One region of the Arthrobacter sp. TMS2-4 genome, then DNA from elsewhere that is predicted to be linked to it. Evidence: predicted binding sites of a transcription regulator. Region 1 holds the regulator's gene; each other region holds the start of a gene.
The links. Region 1 encodes HrcA, which represses chaperone genes, less so after heat shock. Its sites were predicted from a motif close to TTNGCACTCGNNNNNNNCGAGTGCNAA; they were not measured.
Positions count from the first base shown of each region.

Region 2: ACX80F_RS04810 (Hsp20/alpha crystallin family protein) is a predicted target of HrcA. The motif match lies at 2,167-2,193, and genes of this name have one in related genera.
Region 3: groES (co-chaperone GroES) is a predicted target of HrcA. The motif match lies at 1,925-1,951, and genes of this name have one in related genera.
Region 4: groL (chaperonin GroEL) is a predicted target of HrcA. The motif match lies at 2,080-2,106, and genes of this name have one in related genera.

Region 1 covers NZ_JBTNDI010000004.1:115,604-119,299, reverse strand. Annotated here, with positions in the region: gene ACX80F_RS07535 (16S rRNA (uracil(1498)-N(3))-methyltransferase) at 1-577, opposite strand, end outside; gene dnaJ (molecular chaperone DnaJ) at 580-1,713, opposite strand; gene hrcA (heat-inducible transcriptional repressor HrcA) at 1,832-2,845, opposite strand; gene ACX80F_RS07520 (DUF3097 family protein) at 3,017-3,696, shown strand, end outside.
Region 2 covers NZ_JBTNDI010000002.1:368,721-372,416, reverse strand. Annotated here, with positions in the region: gene gatA (Asp-tRNA(Asn)/Glu-tRNA(Gln) amidotransferase subunit GatA) at 1-981, opposite strand, end outside; gene gatC (Asp-tRNA(Asn)/Glu-tRNA(Gln) amidotransferase subunit GatC) at 985-1,281, opposite strand; gene ACX80F_RS04815 (GNAT family N-acetyltransferase) at 1,323-1,907, opposite strand; gene ACX80F_RS04810 (Hsp20/alpha crystallin family protein) at 1,904-2,119, opposite strand; gene ACX80F_RS04805 (HNH endonuclease) at 2,931-3,696, shown strand, end outside.
Region 3 covers NZ_JBTNDI010000001.1:189,004-192,699, reverse strand. Annotated here, with positions in the region: gene groL (chaperonin GroEL) at 1-1,413, opposite strand, end outside; gene groES (co-chaperone GroES) at 1,489-1,785, opposite strand; gene ACX80F_RS00965 (siderophore ABC transporter substrate-binding protein) at 2,095-3,039, shown strand; gene ACX80F_RS00960 (ABC transporter permease) at 3,071-3,696, shown strand, end outside.
Region 4 covers NZ_JBTNDI010000008.1:7,551-11,246, reverse strand. Annotated here, with positions in the region: gene groL (chaperonin GroEL) at 287-1,921, opposite strand; gene ACX80F_RS11315 (LytR C-terminal domain-containing protein) at 2,437-3,054, opposite strand; gene ACX80F_RS11310 (DUF3263 domain-containing protein) at 3,097-3,402, opposite strand; gene ACX80F_RS11305 (uracil-DNA glycosylase) at 3,615-3,696, shown strand, end outside.

The DNA of each region.
Region 1 (3,696 bases):
CGGCGAGCAACGCGGACACCTGGTCGGCGAGCGGGAGGTCCGCGTCCTCATGGAGGACGATCATGCGGTCGACCGTTGCCGCCCACGCGGCGAGCCGCGCGGTGTCCATCACGGCGTGGACCTCCGGTACGAACGATCGCCGCGACTGTTTCGATGCGGACCCGACGAGGGAGACCCACTTCTGCCGGCCCTTCTCGGCCCTGTCCCCGCGCCAGCGCACGATGCTCCGCTCGGCGTGCCAGGGCACGACGGCGTCGATCCCGAGTTCGGTCGCCGCCTCCACGGCCTGTTCGTCCCGGCCGCCCTTCGCCAGGGCCTGGACGAGGACCAGGCGGTGCCGTGGCGCAGGCTCCTGGCCGGCGGCCTCCACCGTGACCTCGACCGTGCTGGTCCCGACAGCGGTGATGACGCCGCCGATCCGGTAGCCGGCGCCGTCGGAGACGTCGAGGCGCTCGCCCTCCCCGAGGCGGCGGACGGTCGCGGCATGGCGCCCCTCGTCACCTCCGAGCACGAACGTGCTGCCGGGGGCCGCTGCACGGACCGCCTCGCCCGGCCCGAAGAACAGGGGACGCGTCATGATCAGCGGTTTCCGAGCCGCTCCCGCAGGCGCGCGAAGACGCCCGAGCCGCTGCTGGCCAGCTGGCCGTCGGTGTACTCCTCGTTGCGCAGCTCGGCCAGCTTGCGCAGGAGCTCCTCCTGCTGCGGGTCTACGTTGCGTGGGGTCTCGACATTGAGGTGGACCCGCAGGTCCCCCCTGCCCTGGCTCCGCAGGTGCGTGACGCCGAGGCCCCGAAGGGTCACGATCTCGCCCGACTGCGTCCCGGGCTTGATGTCGAGTTCCTGGTCACCGTCGTAGGTGTCGAGGTGCACGGTGGTGCCGAGCGCTGCCGCGGTCATGGGAACACTGAGCGTCACGTGCAGGTCGTCGCCGTCCCGCAGGAAGGTGGAGTCGGTGGCGACGCGGATCTCGACGTACAGGTCGCCCTGGGGGCCGCCGGCCGTGCCGGCCTCGCCCTGTCCCGCGAGCTGGATGCGCGTGCCGGTGCCGACGCCGGCGGGGACCTTGATGGTCAGGGTGCGGCGGGCACGGACCCGGCCTTCACCGCTGCACTCGTGGCAGGGGCTGGGGATGACGGTGCCGTAGCCCTGGCACGTGCCGCAGGGAGCGCTCGTCATGACCTGGCCGAGGATCGAGCGCACGGCCCGCTGGACCTGGCCCGAGCCGCCGCAGATGTCGCAGGTCCGGGGCGAGGTGCCGGGCTGGCAGCAGCTGCCGTCGCAGGAGGGGCACATCTCCGCGGTGTCCACCTCGATCTTCTTGTTGGTGCCGAAGACCGCGTCCTTCAGGTCGATGCGCACGTTGATGAGCGCGTCCTGTCCCCGGCGCGTCCGCGAGGGGGCGCCGGACTGCTGGCCGCCGCCACCGCCGAAGAAGGTCTCGAAGATGTCCTGGAAGGCGAAGCCCGAGCCCGAGTAGCCCCCGCCGTAGCCGCTGTCGGTCCCGTTCTCGTTGCCGGTGGTGTCGTAGACCCGCCGCTTCTGGGGGTCGGACAGGACCTCGTAGGCGTGGCTGACGCGCTTGAACTCCTCGGACGCATCCGGGCCCGGGTTCACGTCGGGGTGGAGCTTCCGGGCGAGCTTGCGGTACGCCTTCTTGATTTCCTCCCCGGTCGCACCCTGCGCTACACCGAGGACTTCATAGTGATTACTCACTCCTGCACATCACTTCCTGTTGAACGTTCTGTCGTCTGCTCGCCGGCGATACCGGCGGAAAGGCCATGGTTGGCCCTGGGCGGCCGTCGACAACCCAGAACCGCGGCCCGCTGCCCCGTTATTCCTCGAGGATCCTCGAGAGGTAGCGGGCGACGGCGCGTACGGCCGCCATCGTCGTCGGATAGTCCATGCGGGTGGGGCCGAGGATCCCGAGCTTCGCTCCGGCGTCCGGTCCGTACCCCGTGGCAACCACGGAGGCCTCCGACAGCCCTCCGTAGGGGTTCTCGCTCCCGATCCGCACCGAGATCCCGCGGGCGTCGTATTCCATCTCCGACAGCAGCCGGAGCATGACCACCTGCTCCTCCAGCGCCTCCAGGACGGGGCCGATGCTCAGCGGGAAGTCCCCGGTCGAGCGGGCCAGGTTGGCCGTCCCGGCGAGCAGGATGCGGTCGTCCCGCCCGAGCCCGGCAAGCTGCTCGAGCGCCTTCACGATGGTACCCCCGTGGGCTCGAAGCCCCGGAGGGAGCTGGGAGAGGGCCACGGCGAGCCCGCCCGGCAGCGCCGTGAGCTTCAATCCCGCCACGGCGGACAGGATGCGCTGCTTCAGCTCCGCCAGCTCGGACTCCTCGATGTCCTCGGAGGTCCGCACGATGCGCTGCTGGACCGCGCCGTTGGTCGCGATCAGGACCACGAGGACCTGCTGCGGCGCCAGCAGCACGCATTCGATGTGCCGGACGGACGCCCCACCGACGCGGGGGAACTGGACGACGGCCACCTGGTGGGTGATCTGCGCCAGCAGCCTCACAGTGCGGTCCATGACGTCGTCGAGGTCCTCGGCACCTTCCAGGAGAGTCTGGATGGCCTTCTTCTCCGGCGCCGACAAGGGTTTCACCTCGGAGATGCGGTCCACGAACAGGCGGTAGCCCTTGTCGGTCGGGATGCGTCCCGAGCTCGTGTGGGGAGCTGCGATCAGGCCCTCCTCCTCGAGGACGGCCATGTCGTTGCGGATGGTGGCCGAGGACACCCCCAGCCGGTGTCGGTCCACCAGGGCCTTGGACCCGACCGGCTCCCGGGAATGGACGTAGTCCTCGACGATGGCCCGGAGCACCTCCAGGCGTCGCGGTTCACTCACTCCTGTGTCACCTCCGGATCCGTTCCTCTGGGCACGCGCCGCGGGCGGCTGCCGGCGGTTAGCACTCGACACACCCAAGTGCCAAGTCTAGTACGTCCGCTTCGATTGTTAGCATTGGGATCCCGGGCTGCGGCAGACCGCCGGAGCCCCCGCGGGAAGGACGGACCCGGGATGGACTACGGCTGGGGTGCCCACGACATATCGGCTCCGAAGCGGGTGGAACTCCCGGATGTCCCCGTGCAGAAGGATCTGGTCCTCGAAGACGTGCAGAGCGGGTTCGTGGGCGCGGTGATCCGGGTGGAGAAATCGGGCGGGCTCCACGTGATGGTGCTCGAGGACCGGCGCGGCAAGACGCGGACGTTCAGGCTCGGCCACGGCTTCCTCCTCGACGGCCGCCCGATCCACGTCGTCGCGCCCGTGCCGGCCGCCGCCCCTGCCGCCAGGACTGCCGCCACCCGCACCGCTTCCGGATCCGTGCGGGTGGAGAACGCGCGGGCGAGGACTGCCCGCGCGAGCAGGATCTGGGTGGAGGGTCAGCACGACGCCGAACTCGTCGAGAAGGTGTGGGGCGACGATCTCCGCCTGGAGGGAATCGTCGTCGAGCCGCTGCACGGCGTGGACGACCTCGAGGGCGCCATCCGCGCCTTCGGTCCCGGACCGCAGCGCAGGCTCGGCATCCTCGTCGACCATCTGCTCCCGGGCACCAAGGAGTCCCGGATCGCCCAGCAGGCCATGACTGCCCCCGGGGCCCGCGGCAACGTCCTGATCGTCGGCCACCCGTATGTGGACGTCTGGCAGGCCGTGAAGCCGGCGGCGCTGGGCCTGACGGCCTGGCCCGTCGTACCCCGCGG
Region 2 (3,696 bases), on a different contig from region 1:
GTCGTACTTGGCCAGGTTGCTGGAGGCCTCCGACGGCATGATCAGGTAGTAGGCGCTGAGCGCGTACCGGAAGTTGGGGCAGGAGACCTCGACGATCTCGGCGCCCGCCGAGCGCAGCAGTTCGAGCGACTCGTGGAAGCGCGTGAGGACGCCGGCCTGGTAGCCCTCGCCCTGGAGCTCCTTGATGACGCCGATGCGCATGCCCTCGACCTGGCCGAGGCGGGCGGCCTCGACCAGGGCGCCGACCGGGTCGGTCAGCGACGTCGAGTCGTGGGGGTCGTGCCCGCCGATGACCTCGTGCAGCAGTGCGCTGTCGAGGACGGTGCGGGACACGGGACCGATCTGGTCGAGCGAGGAGGCCATGGCGATCGCGCCGTAGCGGGAGACACCACCGTAGGTCGGCTTCACGCCGACGGTGCCGGTGACGGCGCCCGGCTGGCGGATGGAGCCGCCGGTGTCGGTGCCGAGCGCAAGGGGTGCCTCGAACGCGGCGACGGCGGCCGCGGACCCGCCGCCGGACCCGCCGGGGATGCGGTCAAGATCCCAGGGGTTGCGCGTGGGTCCGAACGCGGAGTGCTCGGTGGAGGAGCCCATCGCGAACTCGTCGAGATTCGTCTTGCCCAGGATCGGCATCCGCGCGGCGCGGAGCCTGCGGACCACGGTGGCGTCGTACGGGCTCTGCCAGCCCTCGAGGATCTTCGACCCGGCCGTGGTCGGCTGGCCCTTGGTGACGATCAGGTCCTTCACGGCGATCGGGACGCCGGCGAGCGGGTGAAGGGTATCGCCGTCGGTGCGGGCCTTGTCGACCCCGGCGGCGACGAGCAACGCCTCGTCGGTGTTGACGTGCAGGAACGCGTTGATGGCGCCGTCCACGGCCTCGATGCGGTCCAGGTAGGCCTGCGTCGCCTCGACGGCGGAGACCTCCTTCGCGGCGAGCTTCTGCGAGAGGGCGTCGGCGGAGAGGTGGATCAGGTCTGTCATGGGTTACTCCCCGTCCAGGATTGCAGGGACCTTGAAGCGGCCGTCGGCGTTGTCGGGAGCGCCGAGGAGGGCCTCCTCGTTGCTGAGGGTCTCCCCCACGACGTCGTCGCGGAACACGTTGCTCAGCGGGATCGGGTGGCTCGTTGCGGGGACGTCGTCGCCGGCGACCTCGCTCACACTCTTGATGGAATCGACGATCACCGCGAGTTCCCCGGCCATGCGGTCGAGCTCGTCGTCGGTCATATCGATGTGGGCGAGCCGCGCAAGGTGCGCGACGTCGTCCCGGTTGATCTCGGCCATGGATCTCCCCTGGAAGTCGGAGGTGGGTATCTGCCTCCAGTCTAGTGCTGGCGCGTGCGGCGCCCGGCACCAGCGGGGGCGGCGTCCGACGACGGCGCAGCGTGCGCCTCCAACGGCAGGCGGAAGACCCAGAGCAGGATGTCCTCGTTCGGGACCTCCCAGTCACGGCCCGGAACGCGGACGAAGCCCATCGACTCGTAGAGGCGGTGCGCCCGCACCATGTCGGAGCCGCTCGTCAGGCTCACGGCCTCGATGCCGGGGAGGGTGCGGGCGTGCTCGATGATGCGCTCCACCATGGCGCGGCCCACGCCGCCGCGCTGCACGGCCGGATCGACCGCGAGCATCCGGAACTCCAGCTCACCTTCGACGGCGATGTCGGTGTACCGCTGGCCAGCGAACGTGAGGGCGACCGACCCGACGATGACGCCGTCGCGCTCGGCCACCCAGACCTCGGCGTGCTCGGCGCGGTGCTCGATATCGGCCAGGACCGCCATGTACGGGTGCGCCTCGTCGGTGAAGTACCCGGCGTCGAGGTACGCGCCGCGCGTGATGCGGCGGACGTCGTCGTAGTCCTCGGGCTGGACGGGCCGGACGGTGATGCGGGCGTCGGAGGGTGCGGTGGTCACGGCCTCATTTTGCCACGCGGCGACACCGCCGGGACGCCGTCGTCCCGGCGGGCGCCGGCCCTGCTGATGGTGCTGGTCAGCCCCGCCTGATGGGGAGCTTCCTGGGAGGGCCGGCAGCGCGTTGCATCATCCGGAAGCGGCGTCCTGACGTCCAGGACGCCGTCGGTGTAGCTCGCCCGGATGTCCTCGTCCTTCACGCCGTCGGGGAGCACGATGTCACGCCGGAAGCCCGATGCTGCGGGCGCTCGACCGGGTGCACCTGGCCCCCGGTTTCACCTACTCCGAGCGCGACGCCGGGACCAACGGGATGGGGCTGGCGCTGGCCGACCGTTCCCCGGCCCTGGTGCGCGCAGGAGCATTACAGCACCCGTCTTCGACCCGGCCAGCGGGACCCTCAAGGGGTGCGTCAACATCACCACCTGGTCCGATGCGTCCGCCGAGTGGTTGCTGGCCCTCGCGCAGTCGGCGGCCGGGAACGCCACGGCCCTGATGCTCGGGCCGTCGCAGGGCCGACGTCAGAAGCAGGGCCCCAGAGTTGGCGTGTTCCGACTGCGGCGCGACGGCCTGGAACCCGCCGCCGGGACCCCCGCGGATCGACGTGCGGCATCTGCCCGCCCACACCCTGGGGCGGTGCGGCACGCACCTGAGCCGGATCGAGACGCTCGAACGCGACGAGATCGTTTGATGCCTGGCGCAGCCGGGGGCCACGGTGACTGCCGCCGCGGCGGGAGCTCGGCATCAGCCGCGCGACCATCTACCGCCGGATCGCCCGGCTGGGGATCACGCCTCCGAGGTGATCCGGCGCGTCCCGGCGGAAGCTTGTGTCCTCGCGATCGGAGGTCGAAAGGCGCCGTTCGTTCGTCGCGTCCTTACTCACTCGATCGACGGCATCCGGCGCTCACCACAGCGCCGGCGGAATGCATGGTCGGACGAGCTTCCCCAGCTGCAATCCACGGAGATTTCCCGTGCAGCGACTGGCCGCGACGACCCCAATAATGTCGGTGGTGGTTGGGAGAATTCAGTATGGACAGCAGCCGGAACGCTCCTCCCGAAACCGCCGATATCGGTGGTTCTGCCGGGTCGGGTGCGGTTCCGGCCGGTCGCGTGAGTGTTGGCTGGGTGGGGGATCTGATCGACGCGATGGGCTCCCTGCCCATGTCGGCGGATGGTGCTTCGTTGATCGATGAGGTGCGTGCCCTGGAGGAGTTGAAGTCGGCGATCGCGGGTCGGCAGGCGCGGGCCGCGGTGGCGTTCGATCTGGTCCGGCGTCAGTGCGATGCCGCGGCCGGTGTCCCTGCCGTTGAGCAGGGTCGCGGGGTGGCCGCGCAGCTCGCCCTGGCCCGCCGCGAGTCCCCAGCACGCGGTGGCCGGCTGCTCGGCCTGGCCCGGGCGCTGGTGACGGAGATGCCCCACACAATGGCAGCCCTGGAGGCGGGCCAGGTGAATGAGTGGCGGGCGACCCTCATGGTCCGGGAGACGGCGTGCCTGTCCGCGGCGGACCGGTGCGCGGTCGACGACGAGGTGGCAGCGGATGCGGGCACGTTCGACGGCGCCGGGGACCGACGGCTCGTCGCCGCGGTGCGGGCGGCGGCGTACCGGCGGGACCCGAGGTCTGTGACCGAGCGGGCGAGCCGGGCGGCGGCGGACCGGCACGTGAGTCTGCGCCCGGCCCCGGACACCATGACCTACTTGACCGCCCTGCTCCCGGTCGCGCAGGGGGTGGCGGTGCACGCGGAGCTCACCCGGCACGCCGACACCCAACGCGCCAAGGGTGATTCCCGCAGCCGGG
Region 3 (3,696 bases), on a different contig from region 1:
GTCCGAGACCTTCGCGACGACGACGTAGCCCTCGTGGCCGGCGTTCTCGGCGATCCAGCGCAGCGGCTGGGCGAGCGCACGGCGGACGAGGCCGACGGCGGTGGCCGCGTCGCCCTCGAGCGCGAGGACGTCGGAATCGGTGTCCAGGGCCTTGCCGGCGTGGACCAGCGCGGATCCGCCGCCGGCGACGATGCCCTCTTCGAGGGCGGCACGCGTCGAGGACACGGCGTCCTCGATGCGGTGCTTCTTCTCCTTGAGTTCCACCTCGGTGGCGGCGCCGACCTTGATGACGCCGATCCCGCCGGCGAGCTTCGCGAGGCGCTCCTGGAGCTTCTCGCGGTCCCAGTCGGAGTCGGTGCGCTCGACCTCGGCGCGGATCTGCGCCACGCGGTCGGCGACGTCGGACTCGCTGCCGGTGCCGTCGACGATGGTGGTGGCGTCCTTGGTGACGGTGATCCGGCGTGCGGAGCCGAGCACCTCGAGGCCTACCTGGTCCAGCTTGAGGCCGAGGTCCGGGGAGACGACCTGCGCACCTGTGAGGGTGGCGATGTCCTGCATCATGGCCTTGCGGCGGTCACCGAAGCCGGGAGCCTTGACGGCGACGACGTTCAGGGTGCCGCGGATCTTGTTGACCACCAGCGTGGAGAGGGCCTCGCCCTCGATGTCCTCGGCGATGATGAACAGCGGCTTGCCGGCCTGCAGGGCCTTCTCGAGCAGCGGAAGGAATTCCGCCAGCGAGGAGATCTTGCCGGAGTTGATGAGGATGAGCGCGTCCTCGAGGACGGCTTCCTGGCGCTCGGCGTCGGTCACGAAGTACGGCGAGAGATAACCCTTGTCGAACTGCATGCCCTCCGTGAGGACCAGCTCGGTCTGCGTGGTGGAGGACTCCTCGATGGTGATCACACCATCCTTGCCGACCTTGTCGAAGGCCTCGGCGAGGAGGTCGCCGACCTCGGTGCTCTGCGCGGAGATGGATGCGACGTCGGCGGTCTGCTGACCGACGACCTCGCGGGCGTTCTCGAGCAGGCGCTTGGCGACGGCCTGGACCGACACCTCGATGCCGTGCTTGAGCTGCCCCGGGGCGGCGCCGGCGGCGACGTTGCGGAGGCCTTCCTTGACGAGTGCCTGAGCGAGGACCGTGGCGGTGGTCGTGCCATCACCGGCGACGTCGTTCGTCTTGGTGGCGACCTCCTTGGCGAGCTGGGCGCCGAGGTTCTCGTACGGGTCGTCGAGTTCGACCTCGCGGGCGATCGTGACGCCGTCGTTCGTGATGGTGGGGGCGCCCCACTTCTTGTCGAGCACGACGTTGCGTCCGCGGGGGCCCAGCGTCACCTTGACGGTGTTCGCGAGCTTGTCCACGCCGGCCTCGAGGGCACGGCGGGCGGCGTCGTTGAATTCCAACTGCTTTGCCATTGATTGGTTCCTTTCAGGCTTGTGCAGCGAGAAAAACCCCGGCCACTTCGGGCCGGGGCTTCTCCAAACGGGGTGTTACTTGACGACGATCGCGAGGACGTCGCGGGCGGAGAGCACGAGGTACTCCTGGCCGCCCTGCTTGATCTCGGTTCCGCCGTACTTCGAGTAGATGACGACGTCACCCTCGGCGACGTCGACGGGAACGCGGTTGCCGTTGTCATCGACGCGGCCGGGTCCGACAGCTACGACTTCGCCCTCCTGGGGCTTCTCCTTGGCCGTGTCCGGGATGACGAGGCCGGAAGCAGTGGTCTGCTCGGCTTCGAGCGGGCGGACAACAATACGATCCTCAAGCGGCTTGATAGAGACCGACACGGGCTCTCCTTTGCGTTCGGTACCAGATGGGCTGGGGGCCGTCGGGCTGGGCGTGAACCGTCGTCGCGGTGCCGGCGAACGCTTCCCTCGGGATTAGCACCCACGATGAGTGAGTGCCAACTCAGACTGTATGCAAGGGCTGGCACTCGGTCAAGGCGAGTGCCAATCCATGCCACCCAGTTGCGGCCGCGGACCAATACGTCATGCTTCGTTTGCGTAATAGGTCGGGTGTCGCCTAGATTCCCCAGGTAAGGCTTTCCTTACCTCTTCGCCGCCGGCCCGCCCGGCCCTTCCTCCGGAGTTCTTCCCATGTCTCACGTGCGCCTTGCCGTCCTCTCCGCTGCCGCCGCGGCCACCCTCGCGCTGACGGCGTGCGGCGGCTCCTCCAACGCTGCCGACGAGCCTGCAGCCTCCTCGACCCAGCCGGTCGAGCACGCGCAGGGAACCACCGAAGTGCCGGTGGATCCGCAGAAGGTCTTCACCTTCGACCTCGGCGCCCTGGACACCCTCGACGCGCTGGGTGTCCGGGTGGACGGCGTCCCGCAGGGCACCCTGCCGAAGCAGCTCTCGGCCTACCAGGGCGGGGACATCACCAATATCGGATCCATGAAGGAACCCGACTTCGAGGCGATCGCCGCGGCCGCACCCGACCTGATCATCATCTCGGGCCGCGTCGCCGATTCCTACGACGAGCTCTCCGACATCGCTCCCACCATCGACCTGAGCGTCGACGCCGCCGACCCGATGGCGAGCTTCACGGAGAACACCACGTCGCTCGGGCGGATCTTCGACGTGGAGGACGAGGCCGCCGACCGTCTCGCCGCCCTCGACACCGCGATAGCGGAGACGAAGGACGCTGCCGCCTCCGCGGGCAATGGCCTCGTCCTGATGACCAGCGCGGGCGAGGTCACCGCGTACGGCGCAGGCTCCCGGTTCGGCCTGATCCACGACGTGCTCGGCGTCGAACCCGCCGCCGAGGTGAAGAGTGAGGGCACGCACGGCGAGGCCGTCTCCTTCGAGTACATCGCGGAGGTCAACCCCGCCCATCTGTTCGTGATCGACCGTGACGCAGCCATCGGTGAGGCGGGAGCGGCAGGTGCGGCCGTCCTCGACAACGAGCTCGTGAACGGGACGGATGCCGCGAAGAACGGGGCCATCACCTACCTCGACTCCGCGAGCTGGTACCTGATCGGCTACGGCCTGAACAACCTCGACGCCATGGTGTCCGCCGTCAGCGAGGCTGTCGCGGCCTGACCCGCCGACCGCATCCCGCGCAGGCGCCTCCATGACAGCACCCGCACTCCGGCCGCAGCGCCCGGCGCAGCAGCACGGTTCCTCCCGATCAGCCTCTCTGTGGCTGGCCGGGGGGACCGTGCTGCTGCTCGCCCTCGTCAGCCTCTTCGTCGGTGTCTCCGACGTCTCGCCCGCGGACCTACTGGCCGGCGACGCCGATGTCCGGCAGACCTTCCTCGTCAGCCGGGTGCCGCGCACGCTGGCGGTCCTCCTGGCCGGCGTCGCCCTCAGCATCGCCGGCTTCATCCTGCAGCTCATGGCCCGGAACCGGTTCGTGGAACCCTCCACCGTGGGGACGGTCGAGTCGGCCACCGCGGGCATCCTCGTGGCCACGCTCTTCCTGCCCGGGGCGCCGATCCTCGGGAAGATGCTGGTCGCGGCCCTCTTCGCCATGGCCGGGACGGCCCTCTTCCTGGCCGTCCTGGCCCGCATCCCCTTCCGCAACACCCTGATCGTCCCCCTGGTGGGCATCATGCTCGGCGGCGTCATCGCTTCGGTGACCACCTTCTTCGCCTATCGGTTCGACCTGCTGCAGACCCTCACCACGTGGATGATCGGCGACTTCTCGGGGCTGGTCCGCGGCCGCTATGAACTGCTGTGGATCGTCGCGGTGCTCGC
Region 4 (3,696 bases), on a different contig from region 1:
CGAGCCGGGCATAGCTGAGCCGGGCGGAACCGAGCCGGGCATAGCTGAGTCGGGCATAGCTGAGTCGGGCATAGCTGAGTCGGGCGGAACCGAACCGAGCGGAACCGAACGGGCGATACCGAGCCCGGTGGCGCCGGACCGGCACGGCGGCATCGGTGGTACGCGCAGCAGGCGCCTTCGCCCGGTGTACTGCAGAGTGTCCAGGCATGCAGAGGGCGGCACTCCCGTGTCCGGGAATGCCGCCCTGTGTGCGTGCTCTGCGCGGGTTCCGCGCAGGCGGTGGGGACTAGAAGCCGCCCATACCGCCCATGCCGCCCATGTCGTCGCCGCCGCCGGCAGGTGCTGCCTTCTCCGGCTTGTCGGCCACGACGGCCTCGGTGGTGAGGAACAGGCCAGCGATCGACGCCGCGTTCTGCAGGGCCGAGCGGGTGACCTTCACGGGGTCGTTGACTCCGGCGGCGAGGAGGTCCTCGTACTCGCCGGTGGCCGCGTTCAGGCCGTGGCCGGCGGGCAGGCCGCGGACCTTGTCGACGACGACGCCGGGCTCGAGGCCCGCGTTGAAGGCGATCTGCTTGAGCGGTGCGTCGATGGCGACGCGGACGATGTTCGCGCCCGTCGCCTCGTCGCCCGTGAGCTTGAGGTTCGCGAACGCCTTGGCGCCGGCCTGGATGAGGGCCACGCCACCACCGGCGACGATGCCTTCCTCGACGGCCGCCTTCGCGTTGCGGACGGCGTCCTCGATGCGGTGCTTGCGCTCCTTGAGCTCGACCTCCGTTGCGGCGCCGGCCTTGATGACTGCAACGCCGCCGGCCAGCTTGGCCAGGCGCTCCTGCAGCTTCTCGCGGTCGTAGTCGGAGTCGGAGTTGTCGATCTCGGCACGGATCTGGGCCACGCGCCCGGCGATGGCGTCGGCGTCGCCGGCACCCTCGACGATGGTGGTCTCGTCCTTGGTGACGACGACCTTGCGGGCCGTGCCGAGCAGGTCGAGGGTGGCGGTCTCGAGCTTGAGGCCGACCTCCTCTGCGATGACCTGACCACCGGTGAGGATGGCGATGTCGGCGAGCTGCGCCTTGCGACGGTCACCGAAGCCCGGAGCCTTGACGGCGACGGACTTGAAGGTGCCGCGGATCTTGTTGACGACGAGGGTAGCGAGGGCTTCGCCCTCGATGTCCTCGGCGATGATGAGCAGCGGCTTGCCCGACTGCATGACCTTCTCGAGGACGGCGACGAGATCCTTCACGTTGCTGATCTTCGAGTTCACGATGAGGATGTAGGGATCCTCGAGGACCGTCTCCTGGCGCTCAGCGTCAGTGACGAAGTAGCCCGAGATGTAGCCCTTGTCGAAGCGCATGCCCTCGGTGAGTTCGAGCTCCAGCCCGAAGGTGTTGGACTCCTCGACGGTGATGACGCCTTCCTTGCCCACCTTGTCGAGGGCTTCGGCGATCAGGGCGCCGATCTCGTTGTCGCCGGCCGAGATGGAGGCCGTGGCAGCGATCTGCTCCTTGGTCTCGATCTCCTTGGCGGAAGCGAGCAGCTCCTCGGTGACGGCCTGCACGGCCTTCTCGATGCCGCGCTTGAGGCTCAGGGGGTCGGCACCGGCCGCGACGTTGCGCAGGCCTTCCTTGACCAGGGCCTGGGCGAGCACGGTAGCGGTGGTGGTTCCGTCGCCTGCGACGTCGTCCGTCTTCTTGGCGACCTCCTTGACGAGCTCCGCGCCGATCTTCTCGAACGGATCGTCGAGTTCGATCTCCTTGGCGATGGACACGCCGTCGTTCGTGATGGTGGGGGCACCCCATTTCTTCTCGAGCACGACATTGCGGCCACGGGGGCCGAGGGTCACCTTGACGGCGTCAGCGAGGATGTTGAGGCCCCGCTCGAGGCCGCGGCGGGCCTCTTCATCAAAAGAAATGATCTTGGCCATAACGGCTTAGGTCCTTTCGGGACGGTTGCATTTCAGCATGTGAATGCTTGCCTGCGTGTGGTGCCCGCGACGGCCGGGCGACGCCGGAACGATCTCTTTCACGCTCCTGCCCCGCCCCCACCACAGAGGTTTGCCTGCTTCACGCGCCACGCACAGTCTTAGCAGTCTGCGCGCGCGAGTGCTAACTCAATAATTAGCACTCCCACCCTATGAGTGCAACCCGCCCGGGCCGCCCGGTGGTGCTCGATTCACCCGCTGCGTCTGCGGACAGCCCCGGGACCGGACCCGCATCACGGGCGTCCGACGGGCACCTGTGCGGACGGCCACCCGAGCGGAGGGCGTCAGGGGACTTTGCCCCGTGGCCCGGGCGCATCATCAGGCGGTCGACTCATGATGCGTCTCACTGCGGGTCCAGCAGAAGGCACCGCAGAGGGTTCGCCCTGAGGGGCGGCGGGGCCACCAACCCTGTCGCCCCGGCCCTGCAGAACGCCGGACCGGGGCCGGAGGCGCTATCGCTACTGATACCCGGGGCCGAGGACCACGGAGATCGCGGGCGAGACATCGGTGCTCTCGACGAGATTCGTGATGTCGAGGTCCTCGGCCACGGCTTCCGCGTCGGCTCGCTGATCCTCGCCGTTGTAGAAGACGACGGAAGCGTCCACGGGGGCACCCGCCCAGTTCCCGGGGAGAGCCGACGTCCAACCGGCCGAGGCAAGCCGCCCTGCCGCCACCGTCGCCAGTCCCGGCGAGCCCGTGCCGTTGAGGACGTTGACGGTCTGGGCCCGGTCCGCCGTCCCCGCCGGATCGGCGGACGCTCCGGCGGTCGCCGTCCCGCTCGGCTCGCCCGTCGGACCGGCGGAGGCTGTACCCGAAGGCTCCGTCGTCGCCTCTCGGCCCTCCGTCGCGGAGACCGCGGGGCTTGACGACGGCGTCACTGCGTCGCTCCCTCCCGTGAGGCCGAGGCGGGGAAGGAGGAACAACGCACCCAGACCGATCAGGAGGGCCAGGACCACGACGGTGATCTTGAGTCCGAGGCCGCTCGACCGTGCCGGGACGAGCCGCTCGCGGTGGACCCCCTGGCGTGCGGACGATGCGGGGACGCGGTCGAATTCGTCCCGCGGGTGATCAGTCATGGGCGTGGGTGGTCCTTCGCTCGTCGGAGATGGCGGGACGTACTAGATGTCCGCGCCGAGCCGGCGGGCCGAGCGTGCCTTCTGCCGGGTGGACCGGAGGCGTCGCAGCCTCTTGACGAGCATCGGGTCGTGCGCGAGGGCCGCTTCGGTGTCGATGAGGGCGTTGAGCGCCTGGTAGTAGTGGGTGGCCGACATGCTGAAGAGATCGCGGATCGCCTGTTCCTTGGCGCCGGAGTACTTCCACCATTCGCGTTCGAGGGCGAGCATCCGCTGCTCGCGGTCGCCCAGGGCCAGCCGGTCGTCCGTCCCGGACGTCGCGTCGTCCGAATGCCGCTGTGGCTCGGCCATCTCCCCTGTCGCCTTCCTTCAGCGGGCACAACTGTCACTCCATGGTAGTAGGGAATGACACCACTGTCATTCGACCGGCACGGTCCGGCCGCCCGGGCGAGAATGGGGTCATGACTCCCGCCGACCCCACCCTGTTCGACCTTCCGGACCACCCTGCCGGTGGCGGCGCCGATACCACCGGCCCGGGGAACGACGGCCCGCAGGCGCCGGGGATGTCCGCCTTCCCCTTCGCTGCTCCCGCCCGTATCGGGGACCTCGTGTCCGCCGACTGGGCGGAAGCGCTCGAACCGGTGG